4 regions of the Bacillus sp. 5RYD7K genome follow, and region 1 is predicted to be linked to each of the others. Evidence: riboswitches for the same ligand, from Rfam matches in the RefSeq annotation. Region 1 holds a riboswitch; each other region holds the start of a gene.

Region 1 (7,830 bases):
TTTTATAATGAATCCATGCAGCAGATAGACGTAAAACGTTCTCGTACCCCACTTCGTAAAGAAATAACGCTTTTTCGGAACGAGCGCCAAAAAGCTGAAGGTGGCGGCAAAGGCCAATACGTACCAGCAGATCCGCGACAGACCGCTCAAAAGCGTCACTGTGCCGAATGTAGAATAAGGCTCCGATCCGAACAGCCACGAGTAATCAAAATCAATGAACCAGCATAAGAGGAAAACAATGCCCAGTACGCCCGCGGCAATCTGCCTGCCCCTTTTGGCCCGAAGTAAATCAAAGTGCTGTTTTTTCAAATAAAACCCGGCGAGGAACATCGGAAGAAAGACAAACGTCCGTGAAAGACTCAGCGTGCTGCTGATGAAATCAAGATACCCGATCATGACGGCAAGCCCGCAGCTTGCCCCAAGCGCCCACATTTTCGGCAGCTTCGTAAAGGGATACAGCAGCAGATTCCAAAAGAATAAGCTGACTAAAAACCAGAGAGACCACTGCGGATCAATCGGATTGACGCTTGTCATGCTTTCATCCTGAATCAAATAGTAAAAAACCGAGTAGATGCCCTGAAAAATCAGGTACGGAATAATCAGCTTCACAGCCAGCTTTTTTACATAACCTTTCCGCTTAAAGTTTTTTGCGAAATAGCCGGAAACCAGAATAAAGGCCGGCATATGAAAAGTATAAATGAATTTGTAGAGATGGAGCATAAACTCATTTCCGTTAATAAATGACCGGAGGATATGGCCGAACACCACCAGAAAAATCAAGATAAACTTGGCGTTGTCAAAATAACTGTCTCGCGATTTTGTCATAGCATCACCTTCTCTTCAAAAATCATCCACTGCATGATTATTTCCTGATGATGTTCATTTTAAAATAAAAAACAAAAAATTGAAGGAGGAAAAAAGGGATTGTTAGGATGATGTAACGGGGAGGTAAGGATCGTAGAAAAAGACTCTAACTTGTCATATCATTGAAATTTTCTGAAATGTATAGGGCGAATGAAGGAAGATGAGGTATTTTGTAGAAATATTGAAGGATAGGTTTTTGAAGAAGGAGTGTACTGAATGGCTGAAACTCTGGATTTGCAGACAAAGGAGTCGCTGAAAGAGCAGCTGAAGCGGCTGAAGGAGGAAAATGACCGCCTGAAGAGTGATTTGAACCGGTATCATGTGATTATGAATAACACGCTTGATGCCATTTTTATATGCCATAAGGAAATGAAAATCGTCCAGGCGAACGAGGCCGCGGCCCGGATGATGCAGATTGAGGCAGAGCGCCTCATGAACCGCTCCGTTCTGGACTTTTTATATTCCGTGCCTCAGGAAGAACTGAATAAGGCCGTGAAAAAATTTTTGAAAAAGGGCTATCTGTGGAAAGAGGTGCCGATTAAGCTTGACAGCGGCGCGACGAAATACATTGAATTCCTCGCCAGAGACGGAATTGGGGAGGATTATTTTTTTGTGGTCATGAGGGATATCTCCTCTAAAAAAATCTTAGAGCGTGAATTCTCTATGAACGAGCAGCTGTTCAAAGATTTGTTTGACAGAGCTGTCGACGGCATCGTGCTGTTTGATAAGGACGGCGGGTTTATTGATGCGAACCTCTCTTTTTGCAAAAGCTTTGAGATCGGCCAGAATGAACTGTCCCATCTGTCGCTCCGCCATTTTACCGACGGAGAAAACAAAAAGCACCTGAAAGAAATCTGGGACACCCTCCGGAGAAAAGGAAACGCCAAAGGAGAACTGCCGGTCAAGCTTCGGTCGGGCGAGGAGAAGCTGTTTGAGTTTACGATTACGTCTAACTTAATCAGCGGGTTTTACATGTCTATTATGAGAGACATAACGGAGAAACGGTCGATGGAATTGAAACTTTTTAAAAGCGAAGAGCGCTTCCGCGAAATCTTTGAAAACGCCATGGACGCGATTGTCATTTGGAATGATGACGGAAAAATTGCCAAAGCAAACGAGTCGGCGTGCCGTATTTTCGAGCTGCCGATGGATAAGCTGACGGAAACGAATTTATGTACGTTTATCGTTGATCCGCAGAAAAAATACAAGCAGATTAAGAAGAAATATGAAAAATACGGGGAAATCCGGGCAGAGATGCTGTTTCAAATGGCAAACGGCCAGTACAAAGAGCTTGAGTTCACATCAAAACGAACCATACTCGAAGGCCAGCATTTAACCATTTTAAGAAATGTCAGCGATCGTAAGCGGATGGAAAAAGAATTGCGGGAAAGCGAGCTGAAATTCAGAAAAGTATTCAACGGCTCAATGGACGGAAAAGTCTTGTTTGACAACCAATTCCGCATAATTGACGCGAATCCTCTCGCAAGCCGTATACTCGGCATGCCGGATGATGAGCTGAGAGCGCATACCGTTCCGGATATTCTTTCTTTATTTGAAATTGAAAACGCGGGTGTACCCGCCAAAAAGATCGATCTGGAAGGAATGGATAATGAAATCCCCTTCCTGTTAAGCAGCAGTGACAGCCGCAAATTGGAATTTTCCTTCAAAAGGAATATCATTCAAAATATGAACCTGGCCATCTTTAAAGATGTCACCGAGGCCAAAGAGCTTGAGGAGAGGCTGCGGAAATCCGACACTCTTCACGTCGTAGGGGAGCTGGCGGCCGGCATCGCCCACGAAATCAGAAATCCGATGACTGCGCTGAAAGGGTTCATTCAGCTTCTGCAAGGAAGTATTGAAGGTGAATATTCCCTGTACTTTAACGTCATTACCTCAGAATTGAAACGCATCGAGTCTATCATTACCGAATTTTTAATTTTAGCGAAACCTCAGGCAATATTATATGAAGAAAAAGACGTGACGCAGATTATGAAAGACACGGCTGATCTCTTGAATGCCCAGGCCAATCTTGTCAATGTGCAGATCCATTTGAACCAGACCGGGAACATCCCGCCGATTTACTGTGAGCCGAATCAATTAAAACAGGTGTTTATCAATATTTTAAAAAACGCCATTGAAGTCATGCCGGGCGGCGGCAATATCTACGTGACGATCCAGCCTTCTGGTAAGGACCACATTCTGATATCCCTTCAAGATGAAGGAACAGGCATTTCTGAAGACAAATTAAAACGTCTGGGCGAGCCATTCTACACGACAAAAGATAGGGGGACGGGTCTCGGTCTCATGGTCAGTTATAAAATCATCGAAGAGCATCAGGGCCGCATTCATGTGGAAAGTGAAGAAGGGAAGGGCACGGTTTTTCATTTGACGCTTCCGATCCGGCAGAATACCGAAGAAAGAAGGAGCAGCGAATGATCTGCTTTATAAGTGTGAAAGCACCGTTTGGAACGGTCAGCCTGACGGAGGAAGATGGCTTTATTACCGGCCTGTTTCTCACCGGGCAAGATTTTGAGGAATGGCGGAAAGATACGCCCGGCGTGAAATCGTGCGAAACCGATTTGCTGTCGGAGGCGAAACAGCAGCTGACATCATATTTTTCCGGAGAGAGAAAGCATTTCTCTCTGCCTCTGAAACAACAAGGCACATTCTTTCAGGAAAAGGTATGGAACGCGCTGGCGATGATTCCTTACGGTGAATCACGAAGCTATGGTGATGTAGCTGAAGCTATCGGCAAGCCGAAAGCGGTGCGCGCCATCGGACAGGCCAATAAACGCAACCGGCTGCCGATTTTTGTCCCGTGCCATCGGGTAATCGGCAAAAACAGCGCCTTAACGGGATACGCGGGCACGAAGACAGATGTAAAAGCGGCGCTGCTGAACATCGAACAAATATCCTATAAAGAAAAATAAAGCATATGGCACGTTCCGTTTTTTCACGTCCGACATATCATTTTATTAAGTAAAAAAAGTTGGTCTGATGAAAAAGGAGGACGAAGCCTGATGAAAATGAGCCGTCCGCAAAAGATAGCCGGTTATGCAGAGCTGTTTTTTAAAATGCATCTGATTTCAGCCGCCCAAAAAGATGAAGTGATGACATTATGCAGACAAAAAAACCGCTGACATTGCCTGAGGCAACATCATCAGCGGTTTTTCAGCTCAGCTGGCAGTCTGCGAATAATTGTTCAATTTCTTCCGTGTAAGAACCCGTCACAATTCCTTTCTCGGTGATAATGCCTGAAATCAGGCTGCTCGGTGTGATGTCAAAGGCCGGATTGAAGACCGGCACATCTTCGGGAGCGGTGCGTATGCCGGAGATTTGTCTGACTTCATCCGGATCTCTTTCTTCAATCGGAATCTGATCGCCGTTTTCAATCTGCAAGTCAAATGTCGAAAGCGGTGCGGCCACAAAAAACGGAATCTGAAAGGCGTTTGCCAAGATCGCGAGGCCGTACGTTCCGATTTTGTTGGCCGTATCTCCGTTTTTAGCAATTCTGTCAGCGCCGACAATGACTGCTGAAATATGTTTTTCCTTCATTGTATGGGCGGCCATGCTGTCAGTAATGAGCGTGACATCAATCCCGCCCTGCATCAGCTCCCACGCCGTCAGCCGCGATCCTTGGAGAACGGGCCTTGTTTCACATGCGTAAATATGAAGGCCGAGGTCTTTTTGTTTCGCTAAGTAAAAGGGAGCAAGCGCCGTACCGTACCGGCTTGTGGCAATTGAACCCGCATTGCAGATGGTCATGATCTGGTCGCCTTTTTTAAAAAGGTGCAGCGCATTTTGGCCGATCATCCGGCATGTTTCTTCATCTTCAATCTGAATTTGAATGGCTTCATGAACGAGTGTTGTCTTCGCTTCATTGATTGAGATTGCATTCCTGATGGAATCCGTCAGTCTGTCAAGCGCCCAAGCGAGATTGACGGCAGTCGGTCTTGAGCTGTTTAAATATGCTTTGACATCGGCGAGCTGACGGCGGAAATCAGAAAGATCGCGGGTTTCAAACGATTTGGCGGCAAGCGCGAGTCCGAACGCCGCAGTTATACCGATGGCCGGAGCGCCCCTTACTTTCAGTGTGACAATCGCGTCGAATACATCTTCCTTTGTTTCAAGATCCGCATACTCAGTGACATCAGGGAGCTTTTGCTGATTTAAAATGCGGATGTGTGTTTCTTTCCATTCCACGGAACGGGGGATGGCAAATTCATTTGTCATGCTGCATCATTCCTTTACACGGAGCTTAAATTGATCCAGAACCTCAGTGATATGCTTCAGTTCTTTTCTGTTTTCGATATAATAGGCGCCGATTTCAAGCGCCAGCTTCTTCCGTTCAATTCGTTTATCAAACGGAGTGATTTCATCCAAGTCAGCCACATGGGCGAGCCCGATCGTGCGCCGGATCAGTTCGCATCCCGCAAAACCGACCGCTTCCTCAAACGCGTTTTTCAGTGTATCTTCCAGCAGGTGTCTGCAGGAAGGCAGGCAGTCTTTCTCCCATGCTTCACTGAATGTTTCTACAAATGTGTCCCATACGGCGGCGGTGTGGTCATATAACGGCTGTCTGTCGTCACCGTCCCGGCTGAGGGCGTTTAACAGCAGATTTGCGATAAATTGGCCGATGTCAAAGCCGATCGGTCCGAAGAAAGCAAACTCGGGATCAATGACCTTTGTTTCATGTTCATCGGCAAAGATGCTTCCCGTATGCAGATCGCCGTGAACCAATGTTTCCGCGGAATTCAGAAAGACGGCTTTCAATTCATCAGCGCCTTCTTTCAGCCGGGAATTGTTCCAAATTTTTTCTGCGTATGGGCGCAGCTCCTCTTCAAAATCGTTTGTTTCATGGTCGAAAAACGGTTCTGTAAACACAAGCCTTTCTGTAATATTGCAAAGTTCGGGATTTGTAAACTGCTTTGCGAGCTGCTGTTTTACTTTCGCATCAAGCGCATAATCGGATGAGTAAAAGAGCGTTTTTCCCAGAAACTCACCGATATGGGCTGATAAATTCGGATAATGTTTTCCTTCCATCAGTCCTTTTCTTGAGATCTTCAGATGCGAAAGGTCTTCCATTACCGTGACCGCCATTTCAGTATCGGAATAGTAAACGGCCGGAACGAGATGGGGCACGTGTTCGCCCTGGCGGATGAGGGCGCTGCTTTCGATTCTCGCCCGGTCAATCGTAAGCGGCCAGCTTTCCCCGACGATTTTCGCATAAGGAATCGCCTGTTTGATAATCAGTCCCTTTTTGTTTTCTTTATCGAAAACGTGAAAGACGTAATTTAAATTGCCGTCACCGATTTCACGGCATGTGAGAGTGCTTTTGCTTTGAAATAAGCCGAGCTTCACAGCTAACGCTGCGGCGGAGCTTTCCGTTAATTGTTCATAAAGACTTGTTTTAGTTGCAGACATGGATTTACCCTCCAATTATGTAGTGGCAGTAAGAGATCGTGACGGAGAATACGCCCGAAAAAAAAGCCTCCTTCTCTGAAAGAGAAGGAGGCCGAAACAGTGCAGTCCGCCTCTTATCTCTCAGATAACATCTGATGGAATTAGCACCGTGCCCTATGAGACAATCGTCTCGGCGCAAAATGTACGCGCCCCATTTCACAATGGAATTACGGTCGGTTGCTGTTGGGGTCAAAAGGCCAATCCCTCGCCCAACTCTCGATAAGAGAAAAATATATTGATTTGTATCACAATTCGGATTAATCAGTTGATGAAAATATTAGCAGGTGCCGGATATTCTTGTCAACATTTTTTTGAAAATTAATATAAATCACGCCGCAAATCTTTGAATACCGGGATGGTCTCGCGTACGGACGCGCTTTCTGAAACATCGATTTCCGCCCGGACTGCGCCTTCCGTCTGATCTCCTTCGGCTAAAATCCGGCCCCACGGGTCAATAATCAGGCTGTGGCCGGCAAATTCATTATCGGGATTTGACCCCGTGCAGTTAGAGGCCGCGACAAAACATTGGTTTTCAATGGCTCTGGCGACAAGCAGACTCCGCCAATGATCGAGGCGGGGCAGAGGCCATTCCGCAGAGATAAACAGGACATTCGCTCCTTGGGACGTATGCTTCCTGATCCATTCGGGGAACCGGATATCATAGCAGATCAGCCCGGCGCACTTGACACCGTCAAGCTCAAAGGAACCGTCACTGTTTCCTGCCGCCAAATGCAGATGTTCGTCCATCAGCTGAAACAAATGGGCTTTCTGATACCGCTTCACGATCTGCCCGCTGTTATCTGCGATGTACATAGTGTTATAGACGTTTTCGCCTTCTTTGACCGCAAAAGATCCGGCAACGAGGTGTACGTTGTATGCTTTGGCCGTTTTTTTAAGCCATTGTTCCGAAACTTTGCCGTTTTCATCCGCCAGCTGGTCAAGCCGTGTGAGATCATAGCCGGTCGTCCACAGCTCAGGAAGCACGATGACATCAGCATGGCGGCTTTCTTGCTCGATTAAAGTTTCTGCTTTTTTGAAGTTTTCTGAAGGATTTCCGTATGAAATATCAAATTGCAAACAGGAAACGGTCCATTTCATTTTTTATACACCTCAAGTTTCTCTTTACTTTTTTTATTTAACCATATATGATGATGGACTATCATTTCAAGACATTTTTAGAAGGTGAAAATATGAACTTTGAAGTCTCAGATGTACTCAAACAGCTGCCGGAACAATTTTTTGCATCTTTGGTGCAAAAGGTCAATCAAAAGCTGAAAGAAGGCAAAGACATCATCAATTTAGGACAGGGAAACCCCGATCAGCCGACGCCTCAGCATATCGTTGAAGAAATGAAGCGCGCCGTCGAAAGGCCGGAAAATCATAAATACTCATCATTCCGGGGCGCTTACAGCTTCAAAAAAGCCGCGGCTGAATTTTATGAAAGGGAGTATGGGGTGACGCTTGATCCGGAAACGGAAGTAGCCGTGCTGTTCGGAGGCAAGG
Region 2 (7,830 bases), 150 kb from region 1:
GCCTTTTTCACATATTGCTCTCTCTGCCATTCCATTTTTAGAAGCTGGCTGCCGTTCCATTTTGAAGAATCAAAATGATAGAGTATTTTATAGAAAAAGCTGTGGAATGTTCCCGTCACGAGGCGGGAGACTTTGCCGGCTGCCAGCCCGTACTCAGTCGCCATCCGCTCTTTCATTTCGGCGACGGCTTTTGTCGTAAAGGTCACAAGCAGCATGTTCTCAGGTGAAATGCCGAGATGTTCAATCATATGGGCGGCGCGGGCTGTCAGCACCCTCGTTTTTCCGCTTCCCGCTCCGGCGAGCACCAGCAGGGGCCCGTCGGTTTCTGTGACTGCCCGCATCTGTTCACGGTTCAGGCTGATACCGGGAAACAGCGATGTATCAGCCGCTTCAGATGTTGGGGAAAACGGCTCGGCTGCAGGCACTTTTTTCGGGCTTTTCCATTCTGAGACGATCGGTTTCGGATTCTCTGAAATCGCTTTTCCTTTCGGCAGGCGGAACATGCCGGCTTCCTTATACTCTTCCTTTTCCTTCTCCGCTTTTGGCTCCTTGGCCGCGCATGCTTTTTCACAGGCAGTAAAGTCTCCCTTTTGCCGGTGATAAAATGCCGGCTGCTCTAAAATCGAAAGCCGCATGAAGACGGGCTGGTCACAATGTGCGCAAAAAATATTTCCTTTCTGAGCTTCTTCAAAAAGGAATTGGTAATGTTCTCTAGAATATGTATGTAAATGTATCGTTCGGTTATTCAGTCGGGCGCATTTCAAAAAGGGGTCCTCCCATTAAAAGGTGTTCATCCATTTGATAGACAAAGAATATCATAACAAAAGAACCGCGTTTCAAAAAGTAAGATTAAGGGAAATGAAAAGCGAAGGGGAGGGGTACATATGATTTATGCAGGACGGATTCAAAACCAGCAGTATACTCAATACGCAAACCGGACAGCGGGTTATAGGCCTGATTACGCCGGCATTACGAAAGCGGCCGCCCTCGCCAATGACAGGCTGTACAGAGAGGTGGAGCGCCGCCAGGAAAACACCGCAGCCGCAGAAAAGAACGTACATGAGGAAAAACGTAAGCGCTCTCTTTCCCGCTTGCCGCAAATTATGGGAAAAGGCCGATTGATTAATCAATACGTGTGAAAAAACCCGGAAAATATCAAAGTGATGAAAAGATATCAAGATATCAGTATTGTCGTTCCGGGCCATGGCAGCCCGGGAGATGACCGTTTGCTGCCTCATACGATAAGTCTCCTGAAAGAAAAGCAATAAAGAAGACCGGCGCTCCCATTACGGAGTGCCGGCCTTTTTTATCTCTTTCTGATTTTCATAAAACAAAGGAAAGCAAGTGCAAGCGCCAAAACGGCATATCCCGCTATCGGCCAAACATGCTGATGAAATGAAGAATAATCTCCAGATATGACTTCCTGAGCCAGCTCGATCGAGTGGACAAACGGCAAGGCATAAGCGATATGTTTGAACGTCTCACCGAGCAGATTGACATCCATCCAAGCTCCGCCCAGAAATTGCACGAGTGTTATATAAATCGTTCCGATACCCGAAATTTGTTTGTCCGTAAACACAGCACCTAAACATAAACCGAAGAAAACGGACATCATCGCAATCGGCAGCAGTACAGCGATACCGGCGAGAAGATTGATCCATTCGGCTGACAAACCGGCAGCCGCTGCTGCGGTAAAACAAATGACAATTTGTAAAACGGCCAGCGGCAGCATCGGCAGTGCATAACCGACAACATAATCGGCTGTTTTTAAAGGGGAAGCAAACAAACGGGTCAGAAGGGCAGTCTGTTTGTCTTTTGCGATCAGCAATGCAGAGAACATCGTAAGGAAAGCAAAGCTGAAAACAATGAGCCCGGGTGCTAAATGCTGGACTTTAAAGGTGTCAAGCGGCGCATTTTTCTCAATCGCCGTAAACAGAAACAATAGAATAACAGGCAGTGCGATTCCAAGGATGATAGATAGGGGATCACGAAAAATCTCTTTTCGGTTGCGTATGGCGAAATCAAGCATAAAGACCCGCCTCCCCGTCACAAATCGCTAAAAAGGCATCCTCAAATGTGGCTGAATGAGTTTGCTTTTTCAGAGCCTCCGCCGTACCCAGTGCTTTTAATGTCCCATTTTCTAAAATGCAAATACGGTCTGCCAGGGCTTCGGCCTCTTCTAAATAGTGTGTCGTTAAAATAATCGTCATGTCCCCCTTTAATGCCTCAAGATTTTTCCACAACTCGCGGCGTGAACGGACGTCCAGCCCTAATGTCGGCTCATCTAAGAAATAAATATCCGGCTTTGTAATCATGCCCATGGCGATGCTGAGCCGGCGCTGCATTCCGCCTGATAATGTTTTTGTTTTTGCTCTTTCTCTCTCTTTTAATTGAAACAATTCGAGCATCTCATCCGTTCTTTTTTTTCCTTCTTTTTTGGGAATTCCATAGACTCCGGCTATAAACTCTAAGTTTTCCCGTACGGTTAAATGAGGGGCAATGGCTGTTTCCTGCGGAGATATATTCATTTTCGGTTTAATTTTATCCAAATCAGTCAAAATGCTGAAGCCGAGCACTGATGCATCACCTTCATCCGGAGAAAGGAGGCCGCAGAGCATGCTGATTAATGTCGTTTTTCCGGCTCCGTTCTCACCGAGTAAAGCGAAAAATTCTCCTTTTTCAACTGAAAAATCAAGGCGGTCAACGGCGGCGGTTTCTTTATAATGTTTCGTTAATTGCTTCAGCTCAATCGCGTGCATTTACTCATCCTCGCCATCTGCATCGATTGGCTTTGCGTTTAAAATATCTTTTGCAAATTCGAAAAAGAGTTCTTGTTTTACAAGTGCGATACCCTGCTGGTCATCCCCGAGCATAAGCAGTGAGTCCCCGGGATTTATATCAAAAACATCTCTTGCTTCTTTAGGAATGACAATCTGGCCTTTTGTGCCAACTTTAACGGTCCCGAATATATGCTTTCCTTTAGGTGCTGTCATGTGTATCCCTCCGTTGTGAGAATTGTATTTTTTGTATGAATTGTAATACTTCGTATACTAAACATACATCAACCTTCCATAAAATTCAATAAAATTCATGAAAAAGTAATATTTTCATAAAAAAGCACTCCTGCCATATCAACAGGAGTGCTTTTGATTTTATCGTTTGTGTTCCTTTATCATTTCCAGATGGGGGATGCCGGCATCAAGAAATTCTTCGCCGGATGTGACGCGGTACCCTTGTTTTTCATAAAACGGAACCGCCTGCGTCTGCGCATGTAGGATAAAGCTGCCGGCGCCCTGGGCGGCCGCCGCTTTTTCAAGCGCCTGCATAATGATGGCTCCGACACCGAGAGAGCGGTGGCTTTTCATCACGCAGATACGCTCTAATTTTCCGCGCCCGTCTTTCAAGCGCCATCTGCCGGCTCCGACCGGCTGACCGCCGTCATAAATGACAATATGCTCTGACGCGTCTTCGAATTGATCAATTTCCTCTTCTTCCGGAACGTGCTGCTCTTTAACAAAGACCTCTTTTCTGACGAAAAAAGCGTCGTTCAGATGTTTTTCAGTTTTTGCAACGATGGCTTCCAAACAGTTATTCTCCTCCGCCTAATAAAAATGTTTCGTACACAGTCCATGAGCCGTTATCCAGCTGATAGAGCAGGTGAAAACGGTCAATGACTTCTTCGTGGGAAATGTCCTGCATTTTCAGCTGTCCGAGTACGTCGGAATGTTCATCTGACGACAGCTTCTGGCCGACCGTGACATGCGGAACGAAGCTGTATTCCGGCTTACCGGATAATGCTCCTGAATAGCATTTCTCACTCAGGGTTTTTAATTCTTCCGTCGGCTCCGCTTTCATATATATCACATTATTCACAGGAGAAAACGAGCTGTATTTTGTGATCTTCAGAACGAGCGGGTGCGACTCTTTCGCCGTCTGTCTCAGCTGTGATACGATCTGCTCGATTTCCTGTTCTGTCGCTTCAAACGGATCTCTTACCGTCAGATGCGGCGGTATGAGCGCGTAGCTCGGGTCGTAGCGTTTCCGGTACGAATTTGCGAGATCCTGTAATTTTTTTGATGGAAATAAAACAATACCGTATTTCATGAAAGTTCCCTCCTTAATGAATGGTTACAGCATTTTTTTCAGCGCCGGCGTGATGAGCGGCTGCCAGTATGTCCATTTATGATCCCCGTCAAAGGTTTCATACGTGTATTCAGACTGTTTGCTTTCCAGCAGCTGTTTGAGCTCTTCGTTCGGCGCGGTGAAATCAAGCACCTGGCCGTCCGTCGTATGGACGTCGGTTTCTTTTTCTCCGATTTGATGATAAACGGATATCTGTTTGAGGTCTTCCGACTGCCGGACGGCATCCAGCACGTGCCCGTCAACATACGGAGACTGCATGATGACGTTTCCAAACATGTTCGGATAGTCAAGCGCCGTCATGAGCGAGACGGTTCCGCCGAGGGAATCCCCGATCATGGTGCGGCCGTATCCGACTTGATAAGTCGGGTATTCTTTGTCGATAAAAGGGACGAGCTCATTTGCGATAAACCGTTTATATGAGGCGAACTTAGAGCCTTCGGGATGGTATGTGTTTCTTCGCTCCCGCACATTTTTATATGGGACGCCGATAATGATGCAGCGGTCAATTTCCCCTTTTGACATGAGCTCTTCCGCCTGCCGCCCGATTCTCCCTAATCTGAAATAATCATGGCCGTCCTGGGCGATGACCGTATGATACTTATACAGAGGGGAGTAAGTGTTGGGCAGGTAGACCAGAACGGTCATTTCTTCTTCAAGCTCATGAGAGAAAAGTTTTTTCTCATGAATGATTCCGGTTTTCGGTGCCACTTTGCATTCCTCCAGGCCGCTTCTTGTCTTGATGGTTTTTCCCTATTGTACCATGAATTATTAGAAATTTCTTTCTTCAGATGCACTTCTTGCGAGAGTTCAGAAAATTAAAAAGTTGTTGAAATCCATTTTATAGTGCGTTAATATAGAACAATCAGAAAATACAAAACAATATTCTTATCACGAGAGGTGGAGGGACTGGCCCTTTGAAACCTCAGCAACCGGTTTGCTTTGCCGCGGGAAGGCAAAGTGCCAAGGTGCTAAATCCAGCAAGCGATTCACATGCTTGGAAGATAAGAGGAAGAGAAAAGCTCCTTCTTCTTATGAAGAGGGAGCTTTTTTATTTTTGAAAAAGGATGGTGCTTACTGATGACGCAGCATGTCGAAACAAAATTAGCCCAAATTGGAAATAGAAGCGAAGAAGCAACGGGAACGGTCAGTCCGCCGATTTATCTGTCCACCGCTTACCGACATAGAGGAATAGGAGAATCTACAGGCTTTGATTACGTGCGCACGAAAAACCCGACACGCCAGCTCGTTGAAGACGCCATCGCCGTGTTGGAAAACGGTGCAAGAGGCTTTGCTTTCAGCTCGGGAATGGCAGCCATTCAAACGATTATGGCTTTATTTAAAAGCGGGGATGAATTGATTGTATCCTCCGATTTATACGGAGGCACATACCGTTTGTTTGAAAATGAATGGAGAAAATACGGCTTAAGCTTTATTTACGATGATTTCAGCGATGAAGACTGTTTACGCTCCAAAATAACGGAAAATACGAAAGCGGTATTTGTTGAAACGCCGACAAACCCGTTAATGCAGGAGGCCGACATTGAAAAAATTGCCCGGATTACGAAAGAAGCCGGCCTGCTTTTAATTGTCGATAATACGTTTTATACCCCGGTCATCCAGCGCCCGCTTGAACTGGGAGCCGATATCGTCATTCACAGCGCCACAAAATATTTAGGCGGGCACAATGATCTTCTTGCCGGTCTTGCTGTCGTAAAGGATGAAGAGCTCGGCGAGATCATGTTTAATCACCAAAATGCGATCGGAGCCGTTCTCCCGCCGTTTGATTCGTGGCTTTTAATGAGAGGGATGAAAACACTCGGGCTCAGAATGCAGCGTCATGAAGAAAACGCCCGTGAACTTGCAGCATTTTTAGAACAGGAAGAAGAAATCGCCGACGTGTTATATCCCGGAAAAGGCGGAATGCTGTCTTTCAGGCTGCAAAAAGAGGAATGGGTCAATCCATTTTTAAAGGCGCTGAAAACGATCTGTTTCGCAGAAAGTCTCGGCGGGGTGGAAAGCTTTATTACATACCCCGCGACACAGACGCACATGGACATTCCGGAAGATATCCGTATCGCAAACGGCGTCTGCAACCGCCTGCTGAGATTTTCAGTGGGAATTGAACATGCAGAAGATTTGAAGCGGGATGTAAAGCAGGCATTACAGCAAGTAAAAGAGGGGGCCGTGTCGTATGAGTAATCAAAATTGGACGCTGGAAACCCAGCTCGTGCACAATCCATTTAAAACAGACGGAGCTACCGGAGCCGTCAGTGTGCCGATTCAGCATGCTTCCACATTTCATCAGTCTTCCTTTGAAGAATTCGGAACATATGATTACAGCCGCTCCGGCACACCGACAAGAACAGCGCTTGAAGAAACGATCGCAGGTCTTGAAGGCGGAACGAGAGGTTTTGCTTTCAGCTCCGGAATGGCGGCGATTTCGACGGCGTTTCTGCTCTTATCCCAAGGCGACCATGTTCTCGTCACGGAGGATGTGTACGGCGGAACATTCCGCATGGTGACAGAAGTGCTGTCCCGTTTCGGAATCGAACACACCTTTGTCGATATGACGGACACAGAAGCGGTTGCCCGCGCCATCCGGCCGAATACGAAAGCCATCTATATGGAAACACCGTCAAACCCGACGCTCGGCATCACGGACATTAAAGCCGTCGTCGAGCTGGCAAAAGAACACGGCTGTCTGACATACCTTGACAACACTTTCATGACGCCTGCACTGCAGCGGCCGCTTGATTTCGGCGTAGATATCGTGCTTCACAGCGCGACGAAATTTTTAAGCGGCCACAGCGATGTGCTGTCAGGCCTTGCCGCCGTCAAGGATGAAGAGCTCGGCAATCAGCTGTATAAGCTGCAAAACTCGTTTGGAGCGGTGCTCGGCGTACAGGATTGCTGGCTCGTGCTGCGCGGATTAAAAACATTGCAGGTCAGACTGGAAAAAGCGAGCCGGACGGCTGAACGGCTGGCTGCCTTTTTTGACGGGCACCCCGCCGTCAAAAACGTTTATTATCCGGGGCTTGCCGGACACCCGGGAGCCGACACTCATAAACGACAAGCGAGCGGAGCGGGCGCCGTCCTGTCCTTTGAACTGGAAAGCAAAGAAGCCGTCAAAAAGCTGGTCGAACATGTATCTCTTCCGGTATTTGCGGTCAGCCTCGGCGCCGTTGAATCCATTCTCTCATACCCTGCAGCCATGTCGCATGCCGCCATGCCGCAAGCGGAAAGGGAAAAACGCGGCATCACAGACGGCCTTCTGCGCCTGAGCGTCGGAGTCGAAAACGCCGAAGATTTAGAACGCGACTTCGAACAGGCATTGAAAAAAATAACTCCCGCCAAAGTCAGATCATAAACGAAAAGGGCGCCGTCAATTTTTGCGACGCGCCCTTTTTTTATTTTAGATAAAAAAAGTGTTGACGAATGGCTGAGCAGGATATATAATTATAAATGTCAGAGAGACAACAACATTCCCAGTAACACATACATATCATGATTCCGTAGCTCAGCTGGGAGAGCGCTACCTTGACAGGGTAGAGGTCGCTGGTTCGAGCCCAGTCGGAATCATAGCCAAAACCCTTGCGTAGCAAGGGTTTTTTACTTTTTATTGAAACGGCTCTAGAGGCTTACATGATTCCAGTAAGAAGGGCAAGGAAATGGCATTGATAGCTATTA
Region 3 (7,830 bases), 690 kb from region 1:
CCGGATAACCGTCCTGTTTCATCTTTTCAGAATATAACTCAATTTTTCCGCTCGGTGTCTTGAGCTTGCCCGGAAAAAGCGGTTTTTTCCGTTTCGCTCTCATGAAAGAATGGGATGAAAGCGAATCGTAATCAATATCCTCGATATACGGATTGGCGGGAAAGTCCAGCGCCTGTCTGATTAATTCTTCATCGGAATCCTGAAGCTCCTGCTCGGTAAAGCCCATCGCCCCGGCAAGCAAACGGAACACTTCCGTATTCGATTTGCTGTCCCCATATGGTTCGATCACCGGTTTTTGCAGCTGAATAAAATGGTGCCAGTAAGACGTGTAAAAATCCGTGTTTTCAAAAGCAGATGCAGCAGGGAGAACGATATCCGCATATTTGGCGGTTTCCGTTAAAAACAGATCGTGAACGACTGTAAATAAATCGTCCCGCTGCAGGCCTTTTCTGACTTTATTCGCTTCCGGCGCAACTACCGCGGGATTGGTTCCGTAAATAAACAAGGAGCGCACGGGCGGTTTTGTTTCTAAAAGAACGCTTCCGAGCCTGTTCATGTTAAATGATCTTGGCTTCCTGCCGTAAAGCAGATCAGGCCGCTGGAGCGCTTGTCTGTTATAGTTTAATACCGCGCTGTTGTGCTTGATTGCGCCTCCCCCGGTGCGGAGCCACTGTCCTGTCACAGCCGGAAGGCAGGCGACGGTGCGGACGATCATACCGCCATTGTCATGGTGCTGAATGCCGTTTCCGATTCTGATAAGGGAAGGGGAGGTTTCCCCGTACATTCTCGCAAGGCGTCTGATATCGTCTGCTTTAACGCCTGTCATAACAGAAACCGTTTCCGGATCATACTGTTTGACATGCGCTTTTAATTCTTCACTGCCTTCGGTGTATTCTGTGAGAAATGCTTCATCGTGAAGGTTCTCGGCAAATAAAACATGCATGATACCGAGAGCGAGTGCGGCATCTGTGCCGGGGCGAATGGGAATAAACCAATCGGCAAGCCGGCCTGTTTGGTTCTTATGTACATCGATAACGACAATCTTAGCTCCTTTTTTCCGGGCTTTTTGAGCAATCATGACCTGATGCATATTCGTGCTGACGGCATTGATTCCCCAAAAAATAAAGAGCTTTGCATGTATGGTCTCTTCCGGGTCAGTACCCGCGCCTTCTCCCATTGTATAGTTATAGCCCTCAGATCCGGCTTTGCTGCAGATCGTCCGTTCGAGCTGGCTCGCCCCAAGTCGGTGAAAAAAACGGCGGTCCATTCCCTCTGCCGCCAGTTTTCCCATATTACCGTAAAAGCTGTACGGGAGAATGCTTTCCGCTCCTTCTTCGGCAATAAGCTCTTTCCAGCGCGCACTGATCGTATTGATTGCTTCGTCCCATGAAATAGGCGTAAACACGGCTTCACCTTTTTCGCCGATCCGTTTTAACGGGACGGTTAAACGTTTTTCATCATAAATGCGCTCAGCCATGTGTCTGACTTTGTTGCAAATATTCCCTGATGTGACGGGGTGATCCGGGTCTCCCTGAATGTTAACGATTTTTCCGTCCTTTTTTGTCACAAGTAAGCCGCATTGATCGGGACAGTCCAGTGAGCACACCGATTTAAAGACCCCGTTTGGCTGTTTTGCAGCAGAATTCATAGCCCATTTCTCCTCTTTTTTTATATTGTAAGCATTATAACATTTCGAAATAGATCGTCAATTCAGAAAAAAAGTGTTGACATCACGGAAAGACTTATCTATGATGAGTTTATTCTTTTAAAAGCCTGACAATTTCATCATTTTATTTTCTATCAAGAGAGGTGGAGGGACTGGCCCTATGAAACCTCGGCAACATTTATTGTGCCAATTCCAGCAAGCGTATGCTTGAAAGATAGGAAAGAATGGTCTATACATATTTGTGCGCTTCAAGCGGATAAAGACGGTATATGAATCTCTTTCCTTCTTCGGGGAAAGAGATTTTTTTGTGAAAAAATTTATGTGAAAAGGATGTTTTGCACCATGACGGTTTTAATTACCGCACCCTATCACGACGAGGGGCTGAAGGAGCTGACAGATCTGTTCGGGCGGACTGTGCACCTGCCGTGGAAGAAGCACGGCCGGGCCTATCGGGAAGATGAATTAATCTGGATGATTCAAGAGACAAACGCGTCGGGGCTTATTACCGAACTTGATGAGGTATCAGAGCGAGTGATTGATATATTGCCGGATTCCGCTTTTATCGGCGTCTGCAGAGGGATGCCGTCTAATGTGGATATCACGGCGGCGACTAAAAGAAATATCCCTGTCTTCTATACACCGGCCCGCAATGCCCAGGCTGTTGCTGAAATGTTTATCGGAAATGTCATTTCGTTTTTGCGCCACACGTATTCTTCTCATCAGTGGCTGAAGGACGGGAAGTGGAATGGTGATTATTTGCAGGCTTACGTCAAATTCAGGGGAAATGAGCTGACGGGGAAAACAGTCGGCCTGATCGGTTTCGGAGCTGTCGGACAGAGAATCGCCCGGCTGTTGACGGCTTTTGACTGCAAGGTGCTGTACTATGACCCCTTTGTCAATCATGAGAACCGGGAGTATGAAAAAACGACGATTGAACGGGTATTTTCTGAAAGTGATATTGTCTCCGTTCATTTGCCGCGCACCGATGAAACCATCGGCCTGATCGGCGCCCGGCATTTTCAATTGATGAAGCAAGAAGCTGTTTTTGTCAATACATCAAGAGCGGCGGTTACAGACAGAAAAGAGCTGCTGCGGGTGCTGAAAGAACGGCGGATTAAGGGAGCGATCCTTGACGTGTTTTATCACGAACCGCCTGAATCTTCTGATTATGAATTGATCTCTTTGCCGAATGTGTTAGCGACTCCCCATTTAGCGGGCGCAACATTTGAAGTGGAGGATCATCATGTGAAGATTTTAAATGAAGCGCTTTTCAAATGGAAACAAGATCAAACCTGCTCAATACGTGAACTTTATAACAAAAGAGAACTTGAGATGGAAGGATAGAAAAAGGAGGAGGCTGTAATGGCTGAACAAAAAGGCTACCTTGTATTTGACATCGGGACTGGGAATGCGCGAGTCGCGGTTGTGACTGCCGGCGGCGATGTGACAGCATTGGAAAGGGAAGACATTGAATATGTGACGGATCCGCTTTATCCGGACGGACGATATTTCTCACCGGAAGGGTTATGGAAGCAAATCAGCGCTATGGCAAGGAAGGTTATTGCCAAAAGCCCACATATTACATTAATCGGAATCACCTCAACAAGCCAGAGGCAGGGAATTGTTCTGATTAATAAAGATAAAAAGGCGTTTCTCGGTCTGCCCAACATTGATAATAGAGGGCGCGAATGGGAGGGAGAGATCGAGTTAAAAGAAGAAGTACATCAGCGCGCCGGACGCCTTCCGAGCGCTTTATTTTCCGCCATGAAACTTGTCGGGTTAAAAAAAAGACAGCCGTCATTATGGAAAGAAGTGAAGTACATCACAAGCATCAGTGACTGGGTGACATTTGAGCTGAGCGGTATTTTAAGCTATGAACCGTCACAGGCTGCTGAAACACTGCTGTTTGACGTAAGGAAAAAGGCGTGGTCAGAGAAATTATGCAACATCTTCGGGGTGCCTTCTGCCATTCTTCCTTCACTCGTCCGATCTGGGACGGTGGTCGGAATGTTAACGTTTAAGAAAGCGGCGGTTCTCGGTCTTTCTGAAAGAGTGCCTGTGATTGCAGGCGGGGGAGACACACAGCTTGCCATCAAAAGTGCAGATGCAAAGCCCGGAGATATCGTCATCGTATCCGGCACAACGACGCCGATTACAAAGATAACAGCGGAGACCGGAACCGAAAGTTTAGAGAATGCATGGCTGAATTGCCATACAGAAGAAGGTCAATGGCTTCTTGAAACGAATCCGGGTGTAACGGGACTCAATTATCAAAAATTAAAATCCATTTTTTATCCGAATGAATCCTACAGCGTCATGGAACGGGAAATCGCCAGTCTGCCGAAACATGATCAAGCTTGTGTTTCAGCGTTAGGCTCCTATTTATCGTCTGAGAAAAACGCACTCGCAAAAGGCGGATTTATTTTTGATGCCCCGCTGTCCCAAAGTTTAAGCCGAGCGCATTTTGTCAAAGCCGCTCTGATGGAAATCGCTTTTTCAATCAAATGGAACTATGAGGCGTTAACACAGGTGTCTTCCTTTTCACAAGATGATGTGAAGGTGTGCGGCGGCGGTTTCCAAAGTGATGCTTTGACGCAGTTTCTTGCTAACCTTCTCCAAAAGAAAATCTATAAGAGAGAAGGCTTCAGCCAGGCATCCGTAATGGGGGCGGCGATGATCTGCAACGAAGCTCTCGGTGTGAAAGAAGAACTTTCGAACCGCATAAAGGTAATTGAACCGGAATCGGATCAGACGGATCTCTTCCAATATGAAGAATGGAAACAGACGCAAAAATTATTTGCGCATTTTCAGCCCAGCGGTGAAAGCCTGACTTGGGGATGAGATGACAACATGAAAGATTGCTGAGGAGGAACAAAAAATGCTTAATAAAATAGGAATTCCGAAACAGCTTGCCTGGGGATTTTTAGGGGTCGTGCTGTTTATGATGGGGGACGGCCTTGAACAAGGCTGGCTCAGCCCGTTTTTAGTTGAAAACGGCTTGACGGTACAGCAATCAGCATCCCTGTTTACGGTTTACGGTATTTCTCTCGCTGTGGCGTCTTGGTTTTCAGGCGTCTGTCTCGAAGCCTTCGGCGCAAAGCGGACGATGTTTATGGGGCTGTTATTTTACGTTATCGGAACAGCCGCGTTTATCGCATACGGATTTGAAAATCTTAATTTGCCGGTGATGTATGTCACGTATTTTATTAAAGGGCTGGGCTATCCGCTGTTTGCCTATTCTTTTTTGACATGGGTGATTTACCGGTCGCCGAAAAGCAAGCTCAGTACGGCGGTCGGCTGGTTCTGGATTGCTTATTGCTGCGGCATGTTTGTATTCGGAGCCTGGTATTCTAGCTGGGCCATCAAATCTTTCGGCTATTTGAATACGCTGTGGAGTTCGATTTTTTGGGTATGCCTCGGCGCGTTTTTTGCTTTGATTTTAAATAGGGACCGCTTTGAAAAGAAAAAGGCAGATAAGCGGGAAAAGGCGCAGGAATTAATGAAGGGAATCACCATCCTTGCTGAAAATCCGCGCGTGCTCTCTGGGGGGATCATTCGGATCATTAACAGCATCGGTACATACGGATTTCCGGTATTTCTCCCAATGCATATGGCGCAGCACGGCATTTCTACAAATGTTTGGCTGCAGATTTGGGGCACGATCTTTCTTGGCAATATCGTCTTTAACTTAATCTTCGGCACAGTCGGCGATGCGTTCGGCTGGAAAAAGACAGTCATGTGGTTCGGGGGAGCGGGCTGCGGCATTTTTACCCTTTTATTATATTATGCTCCTGTTGTATCACATGGGAACTTGCTTTTCGTCAGCATTGTCGGCTTTATTTGGGGAGGGCTTCTGGCCGGATTCGTTCCGATCGGAGCTATCGTGCCGACAGCGGCGGGCAGCGATAAAGGTGCTGCCATGTCTGTGTTAAATCTGGCCGCGGGCCTGTCGGCATTTGTCGGACCCGCGCTTGCCTGGGCGTTTATCGGGCTTGTCGGCACACAAGGTGTAGTATGGATTTTCGCAGCACTCTATTTCGCAAGTGCAATCCTGACAAATCAAATTAAAATACCTGAAGAGAAAACGGCAAAACACGATAAATCATTGCCTGAATATGCTTCTTAACAGAAACGCCCCGAAGGCTCGGGGCGTTTTTTACAGCTTCTGAAGAAACCCGGCAAAGCGCTGAATTTGTTCACGTAACGATTGTTTGTTTTCGTGAAATTGTTTGAAACGATGTCCGTTTGCGCCGGACGGATGGGGGAAGCCTTCCAAAATGAATGCATGATTCATCCTCCCGTTCTTCTTCAGCATGCGGCAGGCGGATTCTGCTGCTTTACCGAGAGGGACGAGCAGAATGTCCTTTTTCATCATTTCTATTTCGTCCGGAAAATATTTCAGCGCATAACGGCTGAGAAGAGCTGACCTGCTGATGGGCGGCTGATGTCCCGTATAGTTTTTCTGTTGATAAAAAACAGGGTGTTTGATAACGGATGTCGTATGAAGCAGCCCCCGTTTTGCACCAAATAAACAGGATGAATTCTCAACTCGGAGGGCGGCCGGCAGACCGCATTCATTAAGCATTTCGATCATGTGCTGCCTCATGGAACCGGAAAGCCCGGCCGCTTTTTTTGTCTCATATGCTATCATCTCAAGAGATTCGCCGTTTTTTAAAAGCTGTGCCGCTGCTTTGTAAGCCCGCTGCATCTGAAAAAAACCGGGTGTAATTCCGGAGATGACAACTGCAGCATGAGGGTTGATATACTCATTATGAGGCGAATAATACATATCCAGATCTCCGTCTTTTGCTAAATGGAACTCCGGAGTCAGCAAATCCGATTTTGTAAATTCTCCCGAAGATGATAATGCTTTAAGCTGGCGCAAAAAATGTGCAAGCCGCTCACGATTGCAAATCATATTATGCCTCCTTGAACCCGCTCATTCTCTTAGTGTCAGCAAAAACGGCGGATGGCATGCAGGCTCATAAATCGCTTTTACCGGCGTTCCAGAGCATCTTCAGAACATGAGGCGTTCCTTTTGCTTCGGCAGCCGTCGTTTGCACGGCTGTTTTTTTAGTAAGAAAGTCTTCCTGCAGTTCTTTCTGCTTTTGTGATAACAGACGGGTTTCTGTTTTGATTTCTTCAACGGACGTCTGCATGGACGCTGCCGTGACGTTAATCTTCTTTATATCAGGCGCTGTCTTTCTTTTAAAACGCACGGCTGATACGGCTAAATAAACCAAGGCGGCAGCCGCAACGGCAGCACTGATATACAAAATGATAATCATCTGCTTTTCACTCCTTTTTTCAGTTGATACCCTTTATGGAGACTGTTGAATCTTTTTATTTGCTAATTGTTTTTTTTCTGCTTATAATGTGAAATCGTACATAAGGACATTCAGAAAGGGTGAAAGACATGGAAAGCATACAGAACAAAACGGCTCTTATCACGGGTGCGGGCAGAGGAATCGGCCGCGCCGCCGCTATTGCTTTAGCGAAAGAAGGAGTCAATATCGGTTTAATCGGCCGCACTGAAGCAAATGTTAAAAAGGTTGCAGAAGAAGTGGAAGCCCTTGGTGTAAAGGCATCATTCGCTTCTGCCGATGTGAAAAGTCAAAAAGAGGTCGAACAAGCCGTTGCATCTATTAAAGGAGATCTCGGTGAGATTGACATCCTGATTAACAATGCCGGAATCAGCAAATTCGGCGGATTTTTAGATCTTACGCCAGAAGAGTGGGAAGACATCATTCAAGTGAATGTAATGGGTGTGTACCATGTGACACGCGCCGTTCTTCCTGAAATGATTGAAAGAAAATCAGGAGATATCATTAATATTTCCTCTACGGCTGGCCAAAGAGGCGCCGCGGCGACAAGTGCGTACAGCGCTTCGAAATTTGCCGTTCTCGGTCTGACTGAATCTCTCATGCAGGAAGTGAGAAAACACAATATCCGTGTCAGCGCAATGACTCCGAGCACGGTTGCCAGCGATATGTCAATTGAATTAAATCTGACAGACGGCAATCCGGAAAAAGTCATGCAGCCTGAGGATCTTGCAGAATATATGGTTGCTCAATTGAAATTACATCCGCGCATTTTCGTCAAAACTGCCGGTTTATGGTCAACCAATCCTTAAAAAAACGGGATCTGTCTTTTTAGACAGGTCT
Region 4 (6,636 bases), 1.5 Mb from region 1:
AAAAGGGGTCATTTTCGTGATCATCCAGTTCATTCGTTACAGATAATGAGAGGTATAGATAAATAGGTTAAACCTTCCAATTTGGCAAGGTTTATTTGTCTATGCCTTTTTCATTTCATCAAAATAACGAATGAATGAGGTGTTTTTTTGGCGTCGATGAAAAGAAAACGCGCGGAATTACTGCAATCATGCCAGTCCGTATTCAGGTGTCCGCTATGCCGTACGGCCATGGCGGTCTCCCAAAATCAAAGCTTGATATGCGGAAACGGGCATACATTTGATATATCAAAACAAGGATATGTGAATTTCCTCAATAAAGCGGTCAAAACACGCTATGACAGGCAGCTGTTTGAAGCGAGACGCGAGCTTTTTGACAGCCGGGAGTTTTTTGCGCCGGTTCAAAAAGAGATCGCCGGCATCATCAGCCGTACGCAATCTCCGCAAAAACAGGCGGCGGTATTGGATGCGGGATGCGGAGAGGGCTCTCATTTAGCCGCCGTATGCCGATTGCTGCAGCCCGCTTTTTCTGTGACGGGAATCGGCATTGATCTCTCGAAAGAAGGTGTGCTGCATGCGGCAAAGGGCTTCGGGGATCAAATGGTTTTTGCCGTCGCTGATGTGGCGGATGCGCCGTTTGCCGACAGCTGTTTTGATGTCGTGATGTCTGTTTTATCACCTTGGAATTACAAGGAATGCAGCAGGCTTTTACAAAAGGGTGGCACAGTCATTAAAGCGGTGCCGCGGCGTGATTATTTGAAGGAAGTAAGGGAATTCTTTTTCGGAAACAGTCCCCGGCGGAATGACACCGCTGATTCAGCGGCCTGCCGTTTCCAAGCGGGCTTTCAAACCTTTGAGCGCAAACGGCTGCGTTACACGAAGACGTTATCGCAGCCTGATCTTGAACGGCTTGTGAAAATGACGCCCCTAACATGGAAATGTACTGAAGAAAGCATTCAGCGGTTTATCGGCCGAAAAGCGGCTGATATCACGATAGATATCGAAGTTTTAATCGGGACCGATCCGCTGTAAAACGGAAAAGACACGCTATTAGCGTGTCTTTTTTTTATTTCCAGACTTCACCGGCAATATCGACGACATGGCGCAGTTTTGCCCATTGCTGTTCTTCTGTGATCAGGTTTCCTTCCTCAGTGGAAGCGAATCCGCATTGCGGGCTGAGGCAAAGCTGATCCAGGCTGACATATTGAGAAGCTTCTTCAATCCGGCGTTTAACCGCGTCCTTGTCTTCGAGATCGCCGTGTTTCGACGTAATCAAACCGAGCACAAGCTGAAGATCAGAGCGTTTGACATAACGGAGCGGTTCAAAGCCGCCGGAGCGGGAATCATCATATTCCAAGAACAATCCGTCAAGGTCAAGCCCGTCAAAAATCGTTTCCGCCGCCGCATCATATCCGCCTTCAGCCGTCCATGTGGACTGGAAGTTGCCGCGGCAGATATGCATCGTAACCTTCAAGTCGGCAGGACGATCCTTAATGGCGTCATTAATAGAAGCTGCGAACAGCCTGCGCAGCTCATCCGGCGTCGTTCCGAATGCTTCAATCTGGCGAAGCCCCGCTTCCGATAAGAAAACGGCCCATGCGGTGTCATCGAGCTGAAGATAGCGGCATCCGGCGTTATAGAAAGCTTGAATCGCTTTTTTATACGCCTTTGATACATCATGCTGAAATTGTTTGTAATTATTCTGATACGCTGCTTTTTCCAATTTTCCGCGGAAAAACAGCATATTCGGGCTTGGAATCGTCATTTTTGGAACAGCATCGCCGGCAATGCTGTGAAGAAATTTATAATCTTCGAGCATCGGATGCTGAGAAAAATCAATATCTCCCGTTACTTTAATGCCGCGCGCTTTCGTCTGTACATTGTGAAACTGAATGCCGCTATCTGGCGTAAACGCTTCGACGCCGTCTAAGTTTTCGAGAAAATCAAAATGCCACCAGGCCCGGCGGAATTCGCCGTCAGTCACGACATTGAGGCCGGTTTCTTTCTGCTTTTTCACGCTGCGGATGATTTCTTGGTTTTCGATTTCGCGCAGCTGTTCTGCCGAAATCTCACCCGCCGCTCTTTGCAGGCGGGCTTGCTTCACAGCCGCCGGCCGGAGCAGGCTTCCGACCTGATCCGCGCGAAACGGCGGGTTTTTTCTAAGAAGAGTGTGCAATGGTTGTTCTGTGTTTTGCTGTGACATGAACGATTCCTTCTTTCCTCAATGAAATATAAAAAGCTCTTCCCTTGGATAGGGAAGAGCTTGCGTCCGCAAATCTCAACCTTATCTTCAGGATTTAGCACCATTCTGCTGAACAGCGGTTGCCGGGTATCATAGGGCCAGTCCCTCCACCTCTCTTGATAAGGAAATATGCTATTTTTCAGAATAAACTGTAATACTCTTAATCTTAGTATATTATCTTATATTGTCAATATATTTCGATAAATATTTTTATTTATCACCCTCAAATAGAATCATATCTATTACGATTGCGATCGCAAGACAAAGAACAATATCCTCTTCATTTTCAATCTCCAAATGATAAGAATCGCCCCAGCTCATCCATGATTTGGTGACGGTCATCCGGTTTGATTTCCCGTCTGTCACTTGAAAATTCCGTCCCCACACATCGCCGGTAATATCCCAGCCGACTCCGGAAATTTCAAATTTCGGTTTGAAAAACGTCATTTTCTTGATGACTTGGCATACAGGCTTGCCGCCGACGGAAATTTCGTAACGGGGAACGAGCGACATCAGTTTCTGACTGACGCTGGCGAGCGTGCGGCCGTCCAAATCAGTCAGCTTCAGTTCATCACCGAAAGAAAACAGCTTTCCTTCCACATTGTAGACTTCTTTTCCGCTTTCAAGAAACACTTGAAACCGATTCTTAAACGTAAACATCCGCTCTTTGATATAAAAATGATACATAAAAAAACTCCTTTTTTATGTTGTACGTAAAAAGGAGACGGATGGTTTCATATTGGAGGGGTGCACAAAAAAAGGCTGCCGATTTTGCGGCAGCTGTCGTTTTTATGATAGCGGCATCCGGCGTTTCTGACGGATCGCATTTAAATCAATGATGTTATTCGTGTCGGCAGCTGTCACCAGCGGGCTTGTCTTTGGCGTTTTCCGGCGGTTGTCCTTACTGAAAGAGAAAACCAGGTATCCTGTCAAAGCAGCAAAAATAAGTAGCATCATTTTACATACCTCCCAAAAAAAGTTTTGGTATTATTATTGTACGAAAAAACAAACGAAAAGTATTCAAACAATTGTCACTTTTTTAAAAAATAAAGACATTTTCCGTAAAAATGACTATGATCTGCAGTGGATTTTGCTCTTATTGTGGTTCTATAGATTGTATCGGCTGCTGAGTGATGATCGTTTATATAACTTTTCGACTATTTTTTGGCAGTGCCGAATTAACTAATACAGTGTTTTCGTTTGCCTTGTGTTATTCAGTACCCTAAAAAATCCTGGGATATGCAAAATAACTGCTTCTAACGGAAGATTATGATTTGATAACGCTTTCCTTATTTTTTGTAAGAAAACGAGATGTTATCTTACAAAAAATCGTCTGAACATTTTCCGCAGCTTTTTAAAAGGGTTCGATTTCGTCTCCAGAACGCGGGGGTCTTTTAAGGTTTTTTTCAATTCTCTTGCTACAGTGCCTCTTGCCATAGTCTTCACTCCTTCTTTCCATTTCATACCTTATATACGGAAAGAAAGAAGGAAAGGTTTCATGTGAAAGAAAAAAACCAAAGCAGGGAGCTTTGGTTTTACGCGCGTTCTTCAAACAGCCTGGCGATCTCAACAATGACGTTTACCGCCTTTTCCATATGGTCGACGGAAATGTATTCATATTTTCCGTGGAAGTTTTCGCCGCCCGTGAAGATGTTCGGTGTCGGCAGTCCCATGTAAGAGAGCTGTGATCCGTCGGTTCCGCCCCGGATCGGTTCGATAATTGGTTCGATGCCGAGGTTTTTCATGGCTTGATAGGCGATGTCGACAATTTCTTTGACCGGTTCGATTTTTTCTCTCATGTTGTAATATTGATCATGCAGTTCAAGCTTGATGCTTTCCTTGCCGTATTTAGCCGCAAGCGCGTCGGCGGTTTTCTGCATAAATTCTTTTCGTTCTGTAAAGCGGTCTCTGTCAAAGTCTCTGATGATGTACGACAGGGCGGCTTCAGAAACGTCTCCGTTCATTGAATTTAAGTGATAGAAGCCTTCATACCCTTCCGTATATTCCGGCGCTTCTTCTTTCGGCAGCGCGTGATGAAATTCCATCGCGATTTTTGAAGCGTTGACCATTTTGTTTTTCGCCGTTCCGGGGTGAACGCTTTTTCCGTAACAAGTAAGCTTTGCGGAGGCTGCATTAAAGCTTTCATATTGCAGTTCTCCGAGGGGGCCTCCGTCTATCGTGTAGGCGAATGCGGCGTTGAAGCGGCCGACATCGAATTTGTGAGGCCCTCTGCCGATTTCTTCATCCGGCGTGAATGCGACCCGGATCGTCCCGTGTTTGATGTCCGGATGGTTGATCAAGTACGCCATTGCCGTCATGATTTCGGCAATGCCCGCTTTGTTGTCGGCTCCGAGCAGCGTCGTGCCGTCGGTTGTAATCAGCGTCTGGCCTTTATAGCGGGAAAGCTCCGGGAACTGCTCAGGCGACAGGATGACGTTGAGTTTGTCATTCAGAACGATATCATGTCCGTCATAGCTTTCAATAATCTGAGGATTCACATTTTTTCCGGTGAAATCAGTCGCTGTATCTACGTGGGCCAGAAAACCGATCGTCGGCACGTCTTTATCCGTATTTGCCGGAAGAGTCGCCATGACGTATCCATTGTCATCGATTGTGATTTCTTTCATGCCGATCGACTTTAATTCATCTGCCAGCATGTTGGCCAATGTGAGCTGTCCGGGGGTGGATGGGCAGTTTTCATTGTTTTCGTCAGACTGTGTATCGACTTTTACATAAGAAGTAAAGCGTTCAATGATTTCGTTTTTCATACCGTCATCTCCTTTGTCTTATCTTACCATGTGCGGGGGAGGGATTTCTATTTCACAACCCGTTTGAATTACGCGAATGAAAACAAAATATGAAGAAACGATGACTAAACGATTAAACTTTCTGAAAATGGATGATAGAGGAAGAAAAAACCGATATAATATGGTCAATTCATTCAATAGGGAGGCTTTCTTCATGGCGATTTTAGTGACAGGCGGAGCGGGTTATATCGGAAGCCACACATGTGTCGAGCTGTTAAACAGCGGCTATGACATCGTGGTTCTGGATAATCTGTCAAATAGTTCACCGGAAGCATTGGAGCGTGTGAAAGACATTACCGGAAAAGGGCTTGTGTTTTATGAAGCGGATCTCCTTGACCGTGACGCCGTTCACCGGGTGTTTGCTGCAAATGAGATTGAAGCCGTCATTCATTTTGCGGGTTTAAAAGCGGTCGGTGAGTCTGTGGCTGTTCCGCTCCGTTATTATCATAATAATCTGACGGGGACGTTTATTTTATGTGAAGCCATGCAGGCACACGGTGTGAAAAAAATCGTCTTCAGCTCATCAGCGACGGTTTACGGCGTTCCGGAAACAACGCCGATCACCGAAGATTTTCCGTTAAGTGCGACCAATCCTTACGGGCAGACCAAGCTGATGCTGGAACAGATTTTGCGCGATCTGCATAAGGCGGACCCTGAATGGAGCATTGCGCTGCTCCGCTACTTTAATCCGTTCGGCGCGCATCCGAGCGGCCGGATCGGAGAAGACCCGAACGGCATCCCGAATAATTTAATGCCGTACGTCGCCCAAGTCGCTGTCGGCAAGCTTGAGCAATTGCAGGTGTTCGGCAATGATTATCCGACAAAGGACGGCACCGGCGTGCGGGATTACATCCATGTCGTTGACCTTGCCGAGGGCCACGTCAGAGCGCTTGAAAAGGTGCTGGACACAACGGGCGCCGACGCCTATAATCTCGGCACGGGAAGAGGCTACAGCGTTCTTGAGATGGTCAAGGCGTTTGAAAAAGTATCGGGAAAAGAAGTGCCGTACCGTTTTGCCGACCGGCGCCCGGGAGACATTGCCGCATGCTTCGCAGACCCGGCAAAAGCGAAGGCAGAATTAGGCTGGGAAGCAAAGCGAGACCTTGAAGAAATGTGCGCCGACTCATGGAAGTGGCAGTCCTCCAATGTGAACGGGTATCAAAAGGTGTAAAAGGAAAGAGACCTTCAAATGGCGAAGGTCTCTTTTATTACGGTCATTATTTAACTTTTACTTCAACATCGTTGCTGAATTTTAATTTCCAAGTGCCTTTAGAGTATGCGTTTTTATCAACTTCAAAGGCTTTTACGTCAGTAACTTTAATGTTCGGGTTCAAGTCACTTAAAATTTTACTGTTGTCTACTTTTGTTTCTGTTGCATAGCTTGAAGAAGCATCAATATCTGAATCATAGGATGTTCCTTTAGAATCTACTAATTTCGCTCTTGGAATGGAGAAAGAGCTTAACGGCTTGTTTGACACATTTTTAACTGTGTATTGAACAGCTACGATAACGCCGCCGTCAGACGCTTTTTTCTCGACAAATTGAGAGCCTACTGAATCTCTTTTTTCCACTTTCGTCACAGTAACTTCT

What was found. A riboswitch is a leader RNA that binds a small molecule or an ion and turns the genes downstream of it on or off. The one in region 1 is predicted to bind S-adenosylmethionine.
Region 2: it holds a riboswitch for S-adenosylmethionine, as region 1 does, so the genes downstream of both, ACQE26_RS17835 (methionine biosynthesis PLP-dependent protein) here and mtnK (S-methyl-5-thioribose kinase) in region 1, are expected to answer to the same signal.
Region 3: it holds a riboswitch for S-adenosylmethionine, as region 1 does, so the genes downstream of both, ACQE26_RS14375 (2-hydroxyacid dehydrogenase) here and mtnK (S-methyl-5-thioribose kinase) in region 1, are expected to answer to the same signal.
Region 4: it holds a riboswitch for S-adenosylmethionine, as region 1 does, so the genes downstream of both, ACQE26_RS05180 (5-methyltetrahydropteroyltriglutamate--homocysteine S-methyltransferase) here and mtnK (S-methyl-5-thioribose kinase) in region 1, are expected to answer to the same signal.

What each region holds. Positions count from the first base shown of each region.
Region 1 covers NZ_CP191200.1:3,504,179-3,512,008, reverse strand. The annotation lists gene ACQE26_RS17015 (acyltransferase family protein) at 1-825, opposite strand, end outside; gene ACQE26_RS17010 (PAS domain-containing sensor histidine kinase) at 1,081-3,300, shown strand; gene ACQE26_RS17005 (methylated-DNA--[protein]-cysteine S-methyltransferase) at 3,297-3,794, shown strand; gene mtnA (S-methyl-5-thioribose-1-phosphate isomerase) at 4,036-5,097, opposite strand; gene mtnK (S-methyl-5-thioribose kinase) at 5,104-6,288, opposite strand; SAM riboswitch class I at 6,399-6,553, opposite strand; gene ACQE26_RS16990 (carbon-nitrogen family hydrolase) at 6,646-7,425, opposite strand; gene ACQE26_RS16985 (pyridoxal phosphate-dependent aminotransferase) at 7,518-7,830, shown strand, end outside.
Region 2 covers NZ_CP191200.1:3,653,319-3,661,148, reverse strand. The annotation lists gene ACQE26_RS17880 (ATP-dependent helicase) at 1-764, opposite strand, end outside; gene ACQE26_RS17875 (hypothetical protein) at 885-1,139, shown strand; partial or broken gene ACQE26_RS17870 (subclass B1 metallo-beta-lactamase) at 1,161-1,268, shown strand; gene ACQE26_RS17865 (ABC transporter permease) at 1,307-2,029, opposite strand; gene ACQE26_RS17860 (ABC transporter ATP-binding protein) at 2,022-2,759, opposite strand; gene ACQE26_RS17855 (AbrB/MazE/SpoVT family DNA-binding domain-containing protein) at 2,760-2,993, opposite strand; gene ACQE26_RS17850 (GNAT family N-acetyltransferase) at 3,153-3,584, opposite strand; gene ACQE26_RS17845 (YjcG family protein) at 3,589-4,104, opposite strand; gene ACQE26_RS17840 (esterase family protein) at 4,129-4,851, opposite strand; SAM riboswitch class I at 5,026-5,151, shown strand; gene ACQE26_RS17835 (methionine biosynthesis PLP-dependent protein) at 5,221-6,342, shown strand; gene metC (cystathionine beta-lyase) at 6,335-7,510, shown strand; tRNA gene ACQE26_RS17825 (tRNA-Val) at 7,650-7,722, shown strand.
Region 3 covers NZ_CP191200.1:2,810,811-2,818,640, forward strand. The annotation lists gene ACQE26_RS14370 (molybdopterin oxidoreductase family protein) at 1-1,648, opposite strand, end outside; SAM riboswitch class I at 1,795-1,887, shown strand; gene ACQE26_RS14375 (2-hydroxyacid dehydrogenase) at 2,009-3,010, shown strand; gene ACQE26_RS14380 (FGGY-family carbohydrate kinase) at 3,029-4,507, shown strand; gene ACQE26_RS14385 (RbtT/DalT/CsbX family MFS transporter) at 4,545-5,792, shown strand; gene ACQE26_RS14390 (hypothetical protein) at 5,823-6,584, opposite strand; gene ACQE26_RS14395 (DUF948 domain-containing protein) at 6,649-6,954, opposite strand; gene ACQE26_RS14400 (3-ketoacyl-ACP reductase) at 7,083-7,799, shown strand.
Region 4 covers NZ_CP191200.1:1,025,924-1,032,559, forward strand. The annotation lists gene ACQE26_RS05175 (putative RNA methyltransferase) at 148-1,029, shown strand; gene ACQE26_RS05180 (5-methyltetrahydropteroyltriglutamate--homocysteine S-methyltransferase) at 1,064-2,200, opposite strand; SAM riboswitch class I at 2,279-2,365, opposite strand; gene ACQE26_RS05185 (LURP-one-related/scramblase family protein) at 2,450-2,926, opposite strand; gene ACQE26_RS05190 (hypothetical protein) at 3,029-3,196, opposite strand; gene pepT (peptidase T) at 3,775-5,007, opposite strand; gene galE (UDP-glucose 4-epimerase GalE) at 5,201-6,217, shown strand; gene ACQE26_RS05205 (DUF4352 domain-containing protein) at 6,264-6,636, opposite strand, start outside.